Regions from separate parts of the Shewanella zhuhaiensis genome, predicted to be linked through region 3. Evidence: predicted binding sites of a transcription regulator. Region 3 holds the regulator's gene; each other region holds the start of a gene.
The links. The regulator FliA, encoded in region 3, starts transcription of late flagellar genes. The targets are predictions, from matches to a motif close to CTAAAGNTNNNNNNNNNNNNGCCGATA.
Positions count from the first base shown of each region.

Region 1 (5,152 bases), on a different contig from region 3:
CAGCCCCTTGCTCTCAAGCCGCTTAAGCAGCGGTGTCAGGGTGCCAGAATCGAGATGTAGCCGTTCGCCCAGAGACTTGACGCTGAGGCCCTCTTCCTCCCACAACACCAACATCACCAAATATTGCGGATAGGTCAGCCCCAAACCGTCCAAAATTGGGCGGTATGCCCGGATCATTGCATTGCTCGCCCGATAAAGGGAAAAACAGACCTGTCGGTCCAACGCCAGAGAATCTTGCACCGTCTTGCCTCACATGCGTTAAGTTGTGCACAAATTAGTTGTGTTATAGCAAAAAAAACACTGGTCTGGCGAGTTTATTATGAAGGGTGTAAAAAATTTTTTTCAGCCAAAATAATGACACCTCTATCGGCTGAAAAGCCTGCATCCCAACAGCCATGGGATGTTTGATTTCTGACGTTTCAATTTAAAGGCACGTCAGACCCTAAACCCCTGTCAGACAAATTGAAATGAGCGAAGTGATCGCTTACATTGACTCACCAAAGAACAGTAGTTATACAGGATTTTGTTCTTTAAAGGTGAAGGATGTTAAAATATATTACCGCGATATTCTGTTTTGCAGCATTCACAGCCAACGCAGCCTGCGAGGACAGTACAGTACTCGGCAGCGTAGGTTTTGATAAAAACAGTTCGTACTTCAACGCCGAGGGCAGTAATACCCTCAAGCAGCTGCTCGAAACCTACCAAAACAGCGCCGATACCCGCGAAGGCTATTTGCTGCTGGAGTTCGAGTTCAACCGTAATCAGGGTGACGAAGCGCTGCAGAAGTACAACATGTGGCTGGCCGAGCGCCGCATTGAACGGGTAAAAGAATTTCTGGGCAAGGAAGGTTTTGGTGGCCCCATGGTGAGCCGGATCCGAACCGCTGTGGATTCAGAAACACGGGAACTCACCCTTAAGTGGTGCGCTCAGGAATCCCCTGCAAGCCAAATGTTGGCGGGTTCCACCGCAAACGACAACGCCCTCTGACAAGACAAATGCAGCCAAATCACCCCATGCCTTGTTCGCATAATGGGGTGATTTTCTGATGCAATTTACAGTTTTGACAGGTCGATTTAGTTCGCCGGACGGTTTTCAGTAAAGTAAAGACAGAGAGTTTTGTCTTTACTCCCCGCGGGAAGCGGGTTTGGAGGCCATATGGTCCGCGCACTGTTAATCCCACTGCTTTTCTTTATTTCTGTTTTCGCTTTACCCGTCAGCGCCCACGAAGGGCATGATGATAACGGGCCGATTTGGCATCAGGTCGATGACAGCGGCAAGCCGGTGGTGAAGCTGTATTTCTTTTGGTCCAAAACCTGTCCACACTGCGCCGAAGCCCACCCCTTTATCGACGCCTTACCCGAGAAGTACCCCTGGATTTCGCTTGAGTCTTATATGATCACAGCCCCCGGTGCACGGGACAAATGGCAAGAGGTAGCCAAGGCAACAGGAACTGACACCCGTTCAGTGCCCTTCTTTGCCATTTGTGGCAAGGCCAGCGTGGGGTACAGCAGCGCCGAGGTAACCGGCCAGTTTCTGCTTGGCAGACTCAAAGACTGCTATCGCAGCCTGGGCGGCGTAGTTGCCGATGATGAAGGCATGATGGCTGTCGGCGCCACCTCACAGCCGTTATTTGGCACCTGTGAATCTAGCTCAGAGGCGGGCACCTGCGACTCGGGTGCCGACACAGCAAGCAGTGCCAGCAGCAATGTGCAACCGGTTAAACTGCCCTTTGTCGGTGTGGTGACACCGGATCAACTGTCGCTGCCATTGCTCACTCTGGTGCTGGCCGGGGTCGATGCTTTTAACCCCTGTGCCTTCTTCGTACTGCTGTTCTTACTGTCAATTATGGTGAATGCCAAGAGCCGCAGCCGTATGTTGATTGTGGGTGGTATCTTCGTGTTCTTCTCAGGCTTTATCTACTTTCTGTTTATGACAGCCTGGCTGAACATGTTTGAGCTGCTGGGCGCCGATGGCGATGGCGGAACCATTATTCTGGCGGCGGGCATACTGGCGCTTGTGGCTGGCACCATCAACGTTAAAGACTTCTTCTTTGAGAAAGGCGAAGTGACCTTATCTATGTCGGCCGAAAAGCGCACGGGCCTGATTAAACGTATGGGCAAGCTCTCCAGCGCCAGTTCCATGACCGCCATGATACTCGGCACCACAGTATTGGCCATTCTGGCCAATGCCTACGAGCTGCTGTGCACCGCAGGCTTCCCAATGATCTATACCAGCGTGCTGGCCATGCACGAGCTGCCTGCGGCCGAGCGCTATTTCTATCTGGTGATGTACAACATCGTTTATGTCATTCCGCTGGCACTGATTGTGCTGGTGTTTGCCATGACCCTTGGCAAACGCAAACTCAGCGAAAAAGAAGGCGAATCGCTGAAACTCATGTCGGGCATTATGATGGTCGGCCTGGGGGGGATGCTGGTGTGGGATCCGACCTCGCTGCAAAACGTGGCGCTGGCCATTGGCCTGATCCTGGGCTCCATTCTGCTGACAACGGTGATTTTACTTGGGCGTAAGTTACTGGCAGCAAAGGCGACGAGCCAATGAGCGTGCCCACTGGCATTGCCGCGCCTTGCAAATCAGGGCTCGAAGACTAAAGTTTATGGATACGGAGCCGATAACTGGATCTGACCGAGACGAAGAGGTAACTCATGGCAATCAGCATTAATTCAGGCAGTATCGAACCCAATCTGAGCCACGGCGCCATTGGGGTAAAGGTTGCTCAAATGGCAAAGGATCAGCAGAAAGTTGAGGGGCAAATTGCACTCGATCTGATCAGCGCCGCCACCGCACCGGCTCCCAAGTCAGCGCCAGTTGGCAACATAGGCCACAATATCGATACCACCGCCTAAGCCCGGAAGCAGCCGCCTAGCGCGTCCGCCGTCCAGATAAGGCTTCATTCAAAAGCGCCTGTTGCTCTGCATCCTGGCGCTTTTGCTTTTCTGCGGCCTGAGTTTCAATGTATTGCTCAACTTGCCGCTCGCATTGACGCCTGTCACCGTGGGGATCATAGGGATCTTTATCGGTGCGAAGATCACACAGGGCCTGCGCGCAGCCACCTGAAAAAGTGGCCAACATCAGCACAACTGCAATCCGGGGCTTGGGTAGCATCCGAGGCTTGGGTAGCATCCGGCATTTGGGTAGCATAGCTATCATCATTCTCGCTCCTATACGCACAGTGGCTGACATAGATATCAGGTACAGGCTGAATTGAGCCTGACTGACAAATAAAATTGACTCATACAGAGCCGCTTTACAGCGGGCAGAGCCTAGCCTGTGCAGCCTTGCAGACAAGAATCGGTTATCCATCATTTTGGGCGTAATTTTGCATTTGCTCACGAATGGATCTGAGAATGGAGTGCTTGATATCCTTTATGTTTTTACTCTGCGGGCACCAAAGTGAAATAGGTAATTTCACACCTTCAAACATCATATCGACATCGAGGGGCGAAATACCATCAACTGCTGCGTTTGACTCAGAAAGAGCCTTGGGCAACCAGGCCCAACCCAGTCCCTCCCTGACCATGTTGATAATGAGCGCCTGCTGATCAACAAGTTCATGGTTTGCCGAAAACAGAAATTTATTACCCATTCTTTCGTCAACCAGCGACTTGAGCATGATTTGGCGCTCGGTACGCAGCGCATTGACCACCTGACTTTTATCCAGAGTATGCAACCAGCCATTGCTCTGCACATACGGCAGAAACTCAACATGCCCGAGGAAGGTGGAGTCCATGCTGTGCATAGCCGTGCTGTCATGAATATTCACCACGCCAAAATGAATACTGCCATCGATAATGCCTTGTTTGATTGCTTCCCTGTCCCGGACCACAAATTCAACCTGCATGGCGGGAAAGTCTTGCGCAAGTTGCTTGCGGATCAAGGAAAGTGCATGACTGGGAATAAAACTCGGATAGGCAAAAATCACCCGCCCCAAGGCGCCATAGGACAGACTCAGCGCCATCTTGTCAAACGAGCGAACTTGCTCAATCACTTGCTTTGCATAGAGATATAGCAGATGGCCATCTTCGGTTGGCTCTACCGTACGACCTATTCGCTCAAACAGGGTTACCGCCAACTGATCTTCAAGATTCGTGATGACCTGACCTATTGTGGTTCTATGTTTGTTCAGTTTCACCGCGGCTTTGCTGAACGACAGCTTTTCATAAACAGTCACAAACGCCAATAACTGTTCGAGGCTAAAATTCATACCAGTCTCCGAGCTCAGACACAGCCCACAAGATAGCACTACTTTTGCCGTTTTCACCCCAAAGCAACAGCCTTTATAGCCCCCTAATCACTTTTAAGGGCGATTGACGTTTGCTTCCACAAACATTGTGGCCCACGGATGACGATTCACAAATCTCAAGTCACCAATCTCAAGTCACAATGCAAAATCGGTCACAGGTTAAATGTCCGGTACAGGTTAAACAGAAGTTCAATCCTGTCTTTTTATGTTCGCAGCATTGATCACGTAACCTGTTGTCATGGTTCTATTTCCATCAGACAGCTGAACTGAGTGCACTACTTCATCAGTCTGAATATTTCCTTCAACCCAAACAGGTTCAAACGTTTCAGTTAGCTCGTAACCAGCAGGGACATTGACCAAAACAGATTGGCCAGCCGGCGGTAACTGAGTGTGGGCACAGACACTGGCGTTTGGCACTAATACAAACTGGGTGTATTTGGCAGCTTGCCCCTGCAGTGGAATAAGGTACCCCGCAAGCTTCACATCCTTAATCGCCAGGTTGGGGATAACTGATGAAGACAATGTCTGCCTATCCATCAGCAAAGCCACTTGTGCTGTAACGTCCAGCCCCCGCTTTTCAGCCAGCGCGACGCGCAGTCGATAGCCATCTTGCTCCAGCGGGCTTAAGCTTCTGCTTTGCGAGGCCATCTCATAGGCATAAATTTCTGATAGCAATGCCTTGTCGGCGCCGGAGAGAGCGCTTGCGCGAGTCTCACTTGGGCGCAAAGCCTCCCAACTGATGGTTTCAGAGGCATTGGTTTCAGAGGCATTGGTTTCAGAGGCATTGGCAACTGACGCCATCAGGAAGATACTCAGCAACAAATACTGTTTCATATCTGGATTTCCAATTCGTTATCCGCAGCAGACGGCAGGTATTGGGGAAGGAGATAA
Region 1 is NZ_JAKUDL010000001.1:393,773-398,924, reverse strand. It holds gene ohrR (transcriptional regulator OhrR) at 1-240, opposite strand, end outside; gene MJ923_RS01650 (OmpA family protein) at 544-987, shown strand; gene MJ923_RS01645 (TlpA family protein disulfide reductase) at 1,156-2,559, shown strand; gene MJ923_RS01640 (cytoplasmic protein) at 2,664-2,864, shown strand; gene MJ923_RS01635 (hypothetical protein) at 2,881-3,171, opposite strand; gene MJ923_RS01630 (LysR family transcriptional regulator) at 3,314-4,222, opposite strand; gene MJ923_RS01625 (DUF3299 domain-containing protein) at 4,451-5,095, opposite strand.
Region 1: the regulator FliA is predicted to act here: its motif matches at 2,606-2,632, upstream of MJ923_RS01640 (cytoplasmic protein).

Region 2 (5,152 bases), 240 kb from region 3:
CTGTGCAGCGGCACCACGCGATCGTCATGATCAGCGGTCATCACCATGGTGGCAGGATAAGCCTGCTGCTTCACGTTGCGATAAGGCGAGTAAGCCAGCAAATACGGGAAGTCTGCGGCATTGTCAGCACTGCCGTATTCTGCGGTCCAGGCCCAGCCGATGGTGAACTTTTGGAAGCGCAGCATATCCAGTACGCCCACGGCCGGCAGGATGGCGGCGAACAGGTCGGGACGCTGAGTCACAGCGGCGCCCATCAACAGGCCGCCGTTACTGCGACCATAAGCGCCAAGCTTGCCGCTGTTGGTGTAGTTTTCGCTGATAAGGTATTCGGCGGCGGCAAAGTAGTCGTCAAACACGTTCTGCTTTTTACCGAACATACCGGCCTTGTGCCACTCTTCCCCATATTCGCTGCCACCACGAAGCGCAGGTACGGCATAGATGCCGCCCATATCCAGCCAGGCAATGGTCGCGGGGCTGAAGCGTGGGGTCATGGAGATGGAGAATCCGCCGTAGGCATACAGGAGTGTTGGGTTGTTGCCGTCTTTTTTCAGCCCCTTCTTGTAGCTCACCAGCATAGGAATGCGAGTACCATCTTTGCTGGTGTAAAACACTTGCTCAGACACATAGTCATCTGGGTTGAACGACACCTTGGGCGCGCTGAACAGCTCGTTGGTGCCCTTGTTCAAGTCATACTTGTAGATGGTTTGCGGCTGTACGTAGCTGTTAAACACATAATAGAAGTAAGGCTTGCTGGCCTTGCCATAAGGTCCGGCAATTTTACCCTTGCCTGGCAGCGCCACATCTTCACGCTTAACGCCATCCAGATTGTAGATAGACAGCTGACCCAGTACATCATGCAGATAGCTCACCACCAGATGCTCACTGATGATGCTGACGGCAGCAATAGGGTCCTGACTTTCCGGCACTATGGTGCGCCAGTTGTCTTTGCCGGGCTTGCGGGTATCCACGGCAATGATACGGCCTTTAGGGGCATCAAGGTCAGTCTTGAAGTAGAACACAGGGCCTTCGTTGCCAAGGAACTGATACTCGGCTTCAAGCTCGCTCATCAGCTCAACCACTTTCAGGCTGCGATCTTTAAGCGGCTTGTAAAAGAAGCGGTTGCGGCTGTCGGTGCCCACAGAAATGCTGATCAGCAAAAAGTTACCATCGTCAGACACTGAAGCCGAGAAGCCCCAATCCGGGTTATCCGGGCGCTCGTACACCAGGGTATCTTTTGCCTGATCGTCACCCAGACGGTGGAAATACACCTTCTGGTTGTAGTTTACGTCAGAGAGGATATCGCCGCCGGCTGGCGCATCGTAACGGGAGTAATATACGCCGCTGTTGTCGTGGTTCCACTCGGCGCGGGAGAATTTGATCCACTTAAGGCTATCGCCCAGCTTGCGGCCGCTGGCCACATCGATAAAGGCCCACTCCTGCCAGTCGGAACCTGACTTGGATACACCGTAGGCAAGCGTTTTACCATCGCCGCTCACTGACACGCCGGACAAGGCCACAGTGCCATCGGCAGACAGTTTATTGGGGTCCAGCAGCACACGCTCGGCGCCGCCCTTTTCACTCACATAAAGTACGTTTTGCGATTGCAGTCCGTCGTTACGAAAGATGAAGAAATTTTCACCATGCTCGAACGGCGCACCCACTTTTTCGAAGTTCCACAGCTCAGTAATGCGGTCAACCACCACCTGCTTGTTGGGGATCTGCGCCAAGTAGTCATCGCCGAACGCCTGCTGGCGTTTTACCCAGTCTTCGGTGGCCGGGCTGTTTTCTTCAAGCCAGCGATAAGGGTCAGCTACTTTGACACCATGGATTTCTTCAACCACGGCACTGGCTTGTGATGCAGGATAGGCCATGGCGCGGCTATCGGACGCGACGGCCGTGTCTTTTGAATGGCAGCCGCCGAGTCCCAGGGCAAGGCCCAGGGTCAGCAGGCTGAGGGTGCTGATTCTGCTTGTCATTTTTATACATCCTTTGGATTGCGTTGCATTGCCGCTGCCAACTATACCCCCAAATACACCACAGGCAACGGCAAAGCTTTGATGGGGCGAAACTTTGTACAATGGCACTTGTTAATGCTCTCGTAACATGTTCAAGCGATGCAATACGCTTTTTTATGCTCGCCGCCTGCTTAAATAACCGCTTTTAAGCGTATTATGGCAGTTTGGTGACAGAGATCACTAAAAGTGTGATTAGTTTTTCTAATCTCAAATTCCAATTTTTCTCGTTTGTTGTTCTCATCCGACCTGACTAAAATGGCCTCGTTTTCCGGAAGTGTCTGCCTGGCAGATTGTGAAAACAAAGAACATTTTATCGCTGTGTCTGACACATCGATATCATCCCTGGTTCTTATGCTTGACTTCCTTCCTTCAATTTGTTGATTGCAATGCTTATTCTTTTGCGGCCCGCTTGGTTTCAAGCGGGCTTTTTTTTATGCATTGCTTTGCTGCATCCGCACAACAAAAAAGGCCGCGCTGTGCGGCCTTTCTCGTTCAATAGGTGTTAAATTGCCTTGGTAATTTGCACCACGACCCGGCGGTTGCGGGCGCGCTCATCCGCCCCCTGGTTTGATGCTACATGGCGGGTCTCGCCATGGCCTTCGGTTTGAATGCGATTGGCCGGGATCCCCTTGCTGACAAAAAACTCCTTCACCGAGGCGGCGCGCTTATCCGACACCTTCTGGTTGATGCTGCGACCACCATAACTGTCGGTGTAGGCATTAATCACAATCAGCTCAACTTCCGGGTCCTGACTCAAATACTCCTGCACCCGGGCAAGCTGGGCCTTGGAAAAACGGGTCAGCTCAGTACCACCAGCCTCGTAATTGAGCACTGTAAAGGCGATATCGTCGAAATTGTAGGGTAAGAGCCCCGACAGACACTGACGAAACTCGCTGTATTTACGGCGGAAATTGGCAGCAGACAGGCCCACGGCAACCTTGTTGTCGCTGTTGTACCAATCGGCGTAGTAAAAGGTAGGCTCTCGGCCGCGCTCCAATTCGGTCAGCATCGACCAGGCGGCTTTTTTCGGCACTTCACCGTTGAAGTCTTTCATGTAGCTAAGGCGGGTGATGTTTTTTTGCTGCTCTCCCGGGCGCCACGCCGGCGCCTTGCTGACCAGCGTTGCCTGGGTGGCCGCATCCGGCTTGGTCCACATATCCAGAGTAAACAGCAAGTTCTGCTCTTTTCCGGCAGCACTGGAGAATACCGCCTTGCCGTAAGCCGGGATATCGTGCTCGAGCGAGCAGCGAATGCGTGAGTTTTCTGCCAGTCGCCAATGCGAGTCGTCTATGGATGCCACATAATGACGCATGTCCGCCGCCGCCCCTAAAGGCAACAGCAACACGGGTACCACAAGGCATTTACGCCACCAATTACACCACATAAGAAATCTCACCTGAGTGTGCCTACCTTGAGGGTATCGACCAAAACAAGGGTTTCTTTAGCCTGGATTTTGTACAATCAAACATGACAGCCCGTTTTGCTTTTAGCATAATAGCGCCCTTTGAAATTGCCAGAGAGTTCTGATGTCCGACGCCTTCAACCCCAACAAGCTCAAATACAGGTTCCGTGGCTACTATCCTGTGGTTATCGATGTTGAGACCGCGGGCTTTAATGCCCAAACCGATGCCTTGCTGGAAATTGCCGTCACCCTGCTGAAAATGGATGATGACGGTGTATTGGGTCTGGACAAGACACTGCATTTCCATATCGAGCCATTTGAGGGGGCCAATCTGGAACCGGCCGCCCTGGCCTTTAATGGTATTGACCCCAATAACCCGCTTCGCGGTGCTGTCAGTGAAAAAGAGGCCTTTTTGGAGATCTTCAAGGCCGTACGCAAAGGCATGAAGGCCAGCGATTGCCACCGCGCCGTGGTGGTGGCCCACAACGCCGCCTTCGACCATGGTTTTGTCACCAAGGCAATTGAACGCAGTGGCGTGAAGCGGACGCCCTTCCATCCCTTTGCCACCTTCGATACCGCCTGTCTGTCGGGCTTGGCCCTTGGTCACACAGTGCTCGCCCAGGCCTGTAAAATCGCTGGCATTCCTTTTGACAATAAAGAAGCGCACAGCGCCCTCTATGATACCGAGCGCACCGCAGAGCTCTTTTGTCATATCGTTAACCGCTGGAAAGCCCTTGGCGGCTGGCCTTTGGCCGCTCCCCTAGATGAAGAAGAGAGTGCACAAGCAGAGGCCGATGGAGAAACCGGGGAAGCTGAATAACCATCGCCGTCCCCGGGTTCAGTTCATCAATTGCCACCAGCAAGATACAAAAAAGCCGCCCTTGGGCGGCTTTTCTATTTATCGGCGCTCAGGCCGGACCATTACAGGTCGTCAGCATTTTCGCTCAGGTAAGCAGCAACGCCGTCTGGGTTGGCGCTCATGCCTTTCTTACCTTTTTCCCAACCGGCTGGGCACACTTCACCGTGCTCTTCGTGGAACTGCAGCGCGTCAATCATACGCAGCATTTCATCAACGTTACGGCCCAGTGGCAGATCGTTCACTACCTGGTGACGAACCATACCTTCTTTGTCGATCAGGAAAGAACCACGGAAAGCCACACCGGCTTCTGGGTGCTCAACGTCGTACGCCTGGCAGATTTCGTGCTTAACGTCAGCAACCAGAGTGTACTTAACAGGGCCGATACCACCCTTTTCAACCGGGGTGTTACGCCATGCATTGTGGCTGAACTGAGAGTCGATAGACACACCGATTACTTCAACACCACGCTTGGTGAACTCTTCCATGCGGTGATCGAAGGCGATCAGCTCAGAAGGACAAACGAAGGTAAAGTCGAGTGGGTAGAAGAAAACCACGGCTGGCTTGCCCTTGATGGCAGCAGTCAGGTTGAAGTTGTCAACGATTTCGCCTGAACCCAGAACGGCAGCAGCAGTAAAATCGGGGGCCTTGCGACCTACTAATACGCTCATTGGTAACCTCCATCTATGGATTGAGCTATGGATAATACGAACTTTCCTGTTGGATATTCAGCATTATAAGAGGTGCCCGTACGCTTACAACCCAAATCGGATTAATATCACACAATTGCCATACAGAAGGGGCCGGAAGCGTATTTTATCGCCGTAATGCCCTTATGCAGATCACGGTCTTTGCATCTGTGGAACCGCGCAGGATCAC
Region 2 is NZ_JAKUDL010000002.1:335,077-340,228, reverse strand. It holds gene MJ923_RS07080 (prolyl oligopeptidase family serine peptidase) at 1-1,871, opposite strand, end outside; gene MJ923_RS07075 (flagellar protein MotY) at 2,518-3,327, opposite strand; gene rnt (ribonuclease T) at 3,542-4,237, shown strand; gene MJ923_RS07065 (peroxiredoxin) at 4,339-4,944, opposite strand.
Region 2: the regulator FliA is predicted to act here: its motif matches at 3,434-3,460, upstream of MJ923_RS07075 (flagellar protein MotY).

Region 3 (5,152 bases):
TTTTCGAACTCGTCATCGGTGATTTCGTCAGTATCAACGTTATCAGCAGGACTCGGCTCGACCTTGGCAGGCGCTTTGTCTTCGGTGGCTTTGAACTTTCCGGCGCCGTGAAGCTCATCAAGCAGGGCTTCAAATTCATCGTCGGTAATTTCGTCGCCGCCCGGCTCCGCAGCAGGAGCCGCAGGTGCAGAGCTTGCCGCTTTGGGCGCTGTGTCTGCCACGCTTGGGCCTTTACCGCTGCCATGCAAGGCATCGAGCAAGGCTTCAAATTCGGCTTCGTTTATTTCATCAATGCCACCGTCACTGGCGGCTGGCTCATCGAATAAGTCGACGCCAGCAATGGGCGCTTCGTCAAAAAGCACATCATCGCCGCCTGCTGCGGGAGCATCAAACAGGTCAACACCCGGGATTTCAGGCTCGGGCTCTGCAGGCACTTCAACAGCGTCGGGCTCGCTGGCGCCACCTTCTGATGGCAAAGGCTCACCCGAAGCCAGCAACTTAAGTTTATCCAGCAGCTCTGGCGATGCAGGTTCCTGCTCCTGACCGGCTTGGGTCTGGGCGAACATGGTATTAATGGCATCGACCGCCTGAAGGATGATATCCATCAGCTCGGCGCTGACATGGCGCTTACCCGTTCTTAATAAATCGAAGGTATTTTCCGACTCGTGGCACACATCCACCATGGGCGCCAGGCTAAGGAAGCCAGCGCCACCTTTTACGGTGTGAAAGCCACGGAAAATGGCGTTGAGCAGATCTGTGTCTTCCGGGTTGTTTTCAAGGGCAACCAACTGCTCTTGCAACAGCTCCAGAATCTCACCGGCCTCAATCAGAAAGTCCTGCAGAATCTCTTCATCAACATCGAATGCCATTAAATTGACTCCTTATCAGAAACCCAGGCTGGAGAGCAGATCGTCGACTTCGTCCTGACCCGTTACCACGTCCTGACGAAGCTCGGCGTTCATAATCGGCCCTTCGGCTTCAATGGTGTTGACGCTTGGGCTGGTACGCTGGGTCATTTCTGTTACCGGTTGCTCGCCAAAGACGGTCAACATGGAGACCAGGCTGTTTTCAACTTCCCGAACCAAGTCGATGACTCGCCGGATCATTTGTCCGGTCAGATCCTGGAAGTCCTGCGCCATCAAAATTTGATTGAGCAGCTCACGCAGCCGCTCTGAGTCTTGTTCACTACGGGTCATCAATTGCTGAACGTCGTGGCACAAGCTCTTGAATTCAGTCAGTTCAATGTCACGCCGCATCAGTTTGTCCCAAGTTGGTGTGACAGTTTTAATATGGTTGATTAAGGCATCGGCCAATGGCAGACACTCTTCCACGGCATCCATGGTCTTGTTGGCGGCTTGCTCAGTCATGTCGATAACATAATTGAGGCGCTCTTTGGCATCGGGAATATCGACGCTGGCCAATTCCGCCAGGCGGCTGTCGAGCTGAAAATCCACCAGGGCGCTGTGAAGCTGACGAGTCAGTTTACCGACTTCGTCAAAGAGTTCCTTTTGAATGGGGGCCGCCAATTCGCGGATCAGCAAATCGGCTTTTTCCTGCTCGCCGCCGCTGAGCAGCGTCACGAGTTCCTGTGCCTGTTCGAGACTAATGAGCCCTGATGTTTGTGCCTGCATAGCTCATCCTTGCTCAACCAAGTCGTTCGAAGATCTTATCCAGCTTCTCTTTCAGTGTCGCAGCGGTAAAGGGCTTCACTACATAGCCATTTACCCCAGCCTGAGCGGCAGCAATGATCTGTTCACGCTTGGCTTCGGCGGTCACCATCAGCACAGGGATATGCTTCAGACTCTCATCGGCGCGGATGGCCTTGAGCAAATCAATACCCTGCATGCCGGGCATGTTCCAATCGGTAACCACAAAGTCGAAATCGCCCTTCTGAAGCATTGGCAAGGCGGTTGAGCCATCATCTGCTTCCTGGGTGTTATTGAATCCCAAGTCTCGCAACAAGTTCTTGATGATACGTCTCATCGTTGAAAAGTCGTCAACGATAAGAATCTTCATATTCTTGTCCAAGGTTTCCTCCGGTGAGCTGACACTCTAACTGCTCGATAATGAATTATACGTGTGTCCAATGCTTGAGCTTGCCTTTGAGCCTGAGCATCGCCTGACTGTGGATCTGGCATACCCGCGACTCGCTGACGTCAAGAATGGCACCTATTTCTTTTAAGTTCAGTGCTTCATCGTAATAAAGCGATAACACCAATGCGTCTCTCTCCGGCAACTGGCGAATGGCATCTGCCAAGGCCTGTTGAAACTGGCTACCCGCCAGATCGTCATAGATGTCGTCTGTTTGCTCCCCATCGGGAACCAGTACATCCTGAGATACGCCCAAATCTTCTATCCCTATGATTTTCCCTACAGAAACATCATTGAGAATATGATGGTATTCATCCAGCGACATATCAAGTCTTTCGGCAATTTCGCTGTCGCGGGCATCCCGTCCCAGCTCCTGCTCTAACTCATCAATGACCTGGGCTACCCTTCGCTGGTTACGGTGTACTGACCGTGGCACCCAGTCGCCCTTGCGGATTTCATCCAGCATGGCGCCGCGAATGCGGATCCCGGCGAAGGTTTCAAATTTGGCGCCTTTGCCACCATCAAACTTGGTCGAGGCCTCCAGCAGGCCAATCATGCCTGCCTGGAGCAAGTCGTCCAACTGTACGGATGCCGGCAGCCTGGCCAACATATGGTGCGCGATTCTTTTTACCAGCGGTGCGTACTGTTCAACGATGGAGGTTTTATCCTCCATGGAGGTATACGCCGCGGCTTTATTCACTCGCTCTGTCCTCTTGATACTCGGGACGATGCACCAGACGCTCTACGAAGAACTCCAGATGACCGCCGGGCTGCTGGGGTATAGGCCAGCTCAGCACCTTGTTGGCCAAACCGTGATATGCAATCGCGGCTGGAGACTTCGGATAGGCTTCTACGATCAATTTTTGCTTACGTACTGATTTTCGCAAGTTTTCATCGAAGGGAATTGTTGCAACCAATTCCAGTGCCACATCCAGGAAGCGGTCAGTTACCTTGCTGAGTTTAGCAAATAACTCCATACCTTCCCGGAGACTACGCACCATATTTGCAACAATTTTGAACCGGAACACACCGTGTTCGCGGCTGAGGATCTTAATGAGGGCATAGGCATCTGTGATAGACGTCGGCTCATCACACACCACCACCAGTACATCCTGTGCGGCGCGGGAGAAGCTCAGTACCATGTCGGAGATACCGGCTGCGGTATCCACAATCAGTACATCGAACTGGGTGCGCATTTCACTGAAAGCGCGGATAAGTCCGGCGTGCTGTGCAGAGGTTAGTTCCACCATGGCCTGGGTACCGGAAGTGGCTGGCACTATACCAATCCCCTTGGGACCACGGAGAATGATGTCATCGAGCTCCGCATCGCCCGATAACACGTGGGAAAGATTTTTCTCGGCGCGAAGCCCCAGCATGACGTCGACGTTGGCCAGACCCAAGTCAGCATCCAGCACCAACACACGCTTGCCCTTTTCTGCCAGAGCCACAGCCGTATTGATGGAAACGCTGGTTTTGCCTACCCCACCCTTGCCGCCAGTGACGGCAATGACTTTTACTTTTTCGTTATATGGCTGATTCATCATACGTAAACCGCTTGCTTGATCACGGGTCATAGCTTCACTCAAACGCACAGGTCGTGTTATCCGACCATAAATTATTATCGATACCCTGATACTCAGGTTCATTCAGGGCATCGAGCGCCTGCTTAGCCAGCGACAGAGTATCTGCCACCTGCATATCCTCGGGCACACGTTGTCCGTCGGTTACATAACTCAGCGGCAGGCCACTCTGAATAAGGATACTCAGTGCTCCTGCCAGAGACACGGATTCATCCAGTTTGGTCAGCACAGCCCCCGACAGAGGGATGCGCTTAAAGTGCTTAACGGCGTCCTGAAGCACCCGGCGCTGCGATGTAGCTGACAATACCAGATAACTGCGGATCGGCAAGGCACTGTTCGCTGTCAAATTGTCCAGTTGTTCAACTAATCGCATATCTCGCTGGCCCATACCTGCGGTATCTATCAATACTAGCTTGCGATTGCGCAGCTGATAAAGAATTTGTTGCAACTCATTGAGATCATGAGCTTGCTTCACAGGACATCCCATGATTTTGCCATAAGTTGCCAATTGCTCAAAGGCTCCGATGCGATAATGATCTGTGGTGATTAAAGCCACCTGATCGGCACCGTGATGCGCAGCAAAACGGGCAGCAATTTTGGCAATCGAGGTGGTTTTACCCACGCCGGTTGGACCAACAAAGGCCACCACACCGCCGCGACGAACAATATCATCACCTTGATTATCAAGCATATTTGCCAAGCTTTGTGGCAATGCCTTCACCAACTCTGCCGGTGTATAGTGCTGAGCGAGACCAGCCAACTTGGATGCGACCGCAGGTGAAAACTCCGCCTCCAACAGCCGGGTTTCCAGCATGGCACCCACAGGATCGGTGCGCTTTTTTTGCTCCATCATCAAAGAAGAAACCTGATGAGTCAGCAAATTACGCAGTGATGCCAGCTCTTCTTTCATGGCATCAAGCTCAATTTGTTGGCGGCCACCTGCGCGGGATTTGTCCGCATCCGGGGTAAAAGTAGCCTGACGGGGCGCCTCTTTCATCTTTGGCGCGGCGGGCGCTTCCAGGCCACGGGCCCAGGCAGGCATATCATCTTCTTCCACCACACGGCCCATTTGCTGATTCATGCGGCTTTGTTGACGCTCCAGCAGCGCCTGCAATGAATCGGCCGGTGCTTCGTTAACTTTTTGACGGCTGGCGCGCACAGGCTGGCGGCCACCCAAAGAGACTTTATCTTCCGAAACCTGCTCAAACGGATTGGGCATGGCTGGCTTTTGCTCGAGGTTCGGCTTGGGCTCGTCGTAATCCACCGCAGCCACAATCTCAATGCCACCGGTGACTTTTTTGTTGGACATGATCACGGCGTCAGCGCCGAGGGTTTCTTTGACCTGGGCCAGAGCGGCGCGCATATCTTTTGCAAAAAAACGTTTGATTTTCACTGTACTACCCTCTTACTGGCCCACGGCTGACACAATTCTTATCTGCTTCTCATCGGGGACTTCCTGGTAGGAAATCACCCTCAGGTTG
Region 3 is NZ_JAKUDL010000002.1:96,096-101,247, reverse strand. It holds gene MJ923_RS06025 (chemotaxis protein CheA) at 1-869, opposite strand, end outside; gene MJ923_RS06020 (protein phosphatase CheZ) at 885-1,631, opposite strand; gene cheY (chemotaxis response regulator CheY) at 1,645-2,028, opposite strand; gene MJ923_RS06010 (RNA polymerase sigma factor FliA) at 2,072-2,791, opposite strand; gene MJ923_RS06005 (MinD/ParA family protein) at 2,784-3,665, opposite strand; gene flhF (flagellar biosynthesis GTPase FlhF) at 3,670-5,064, opposite strand; gene flhA (flagellar biosynthesis protein FlhA) at 5,077-5,152, opposite strand, start outside.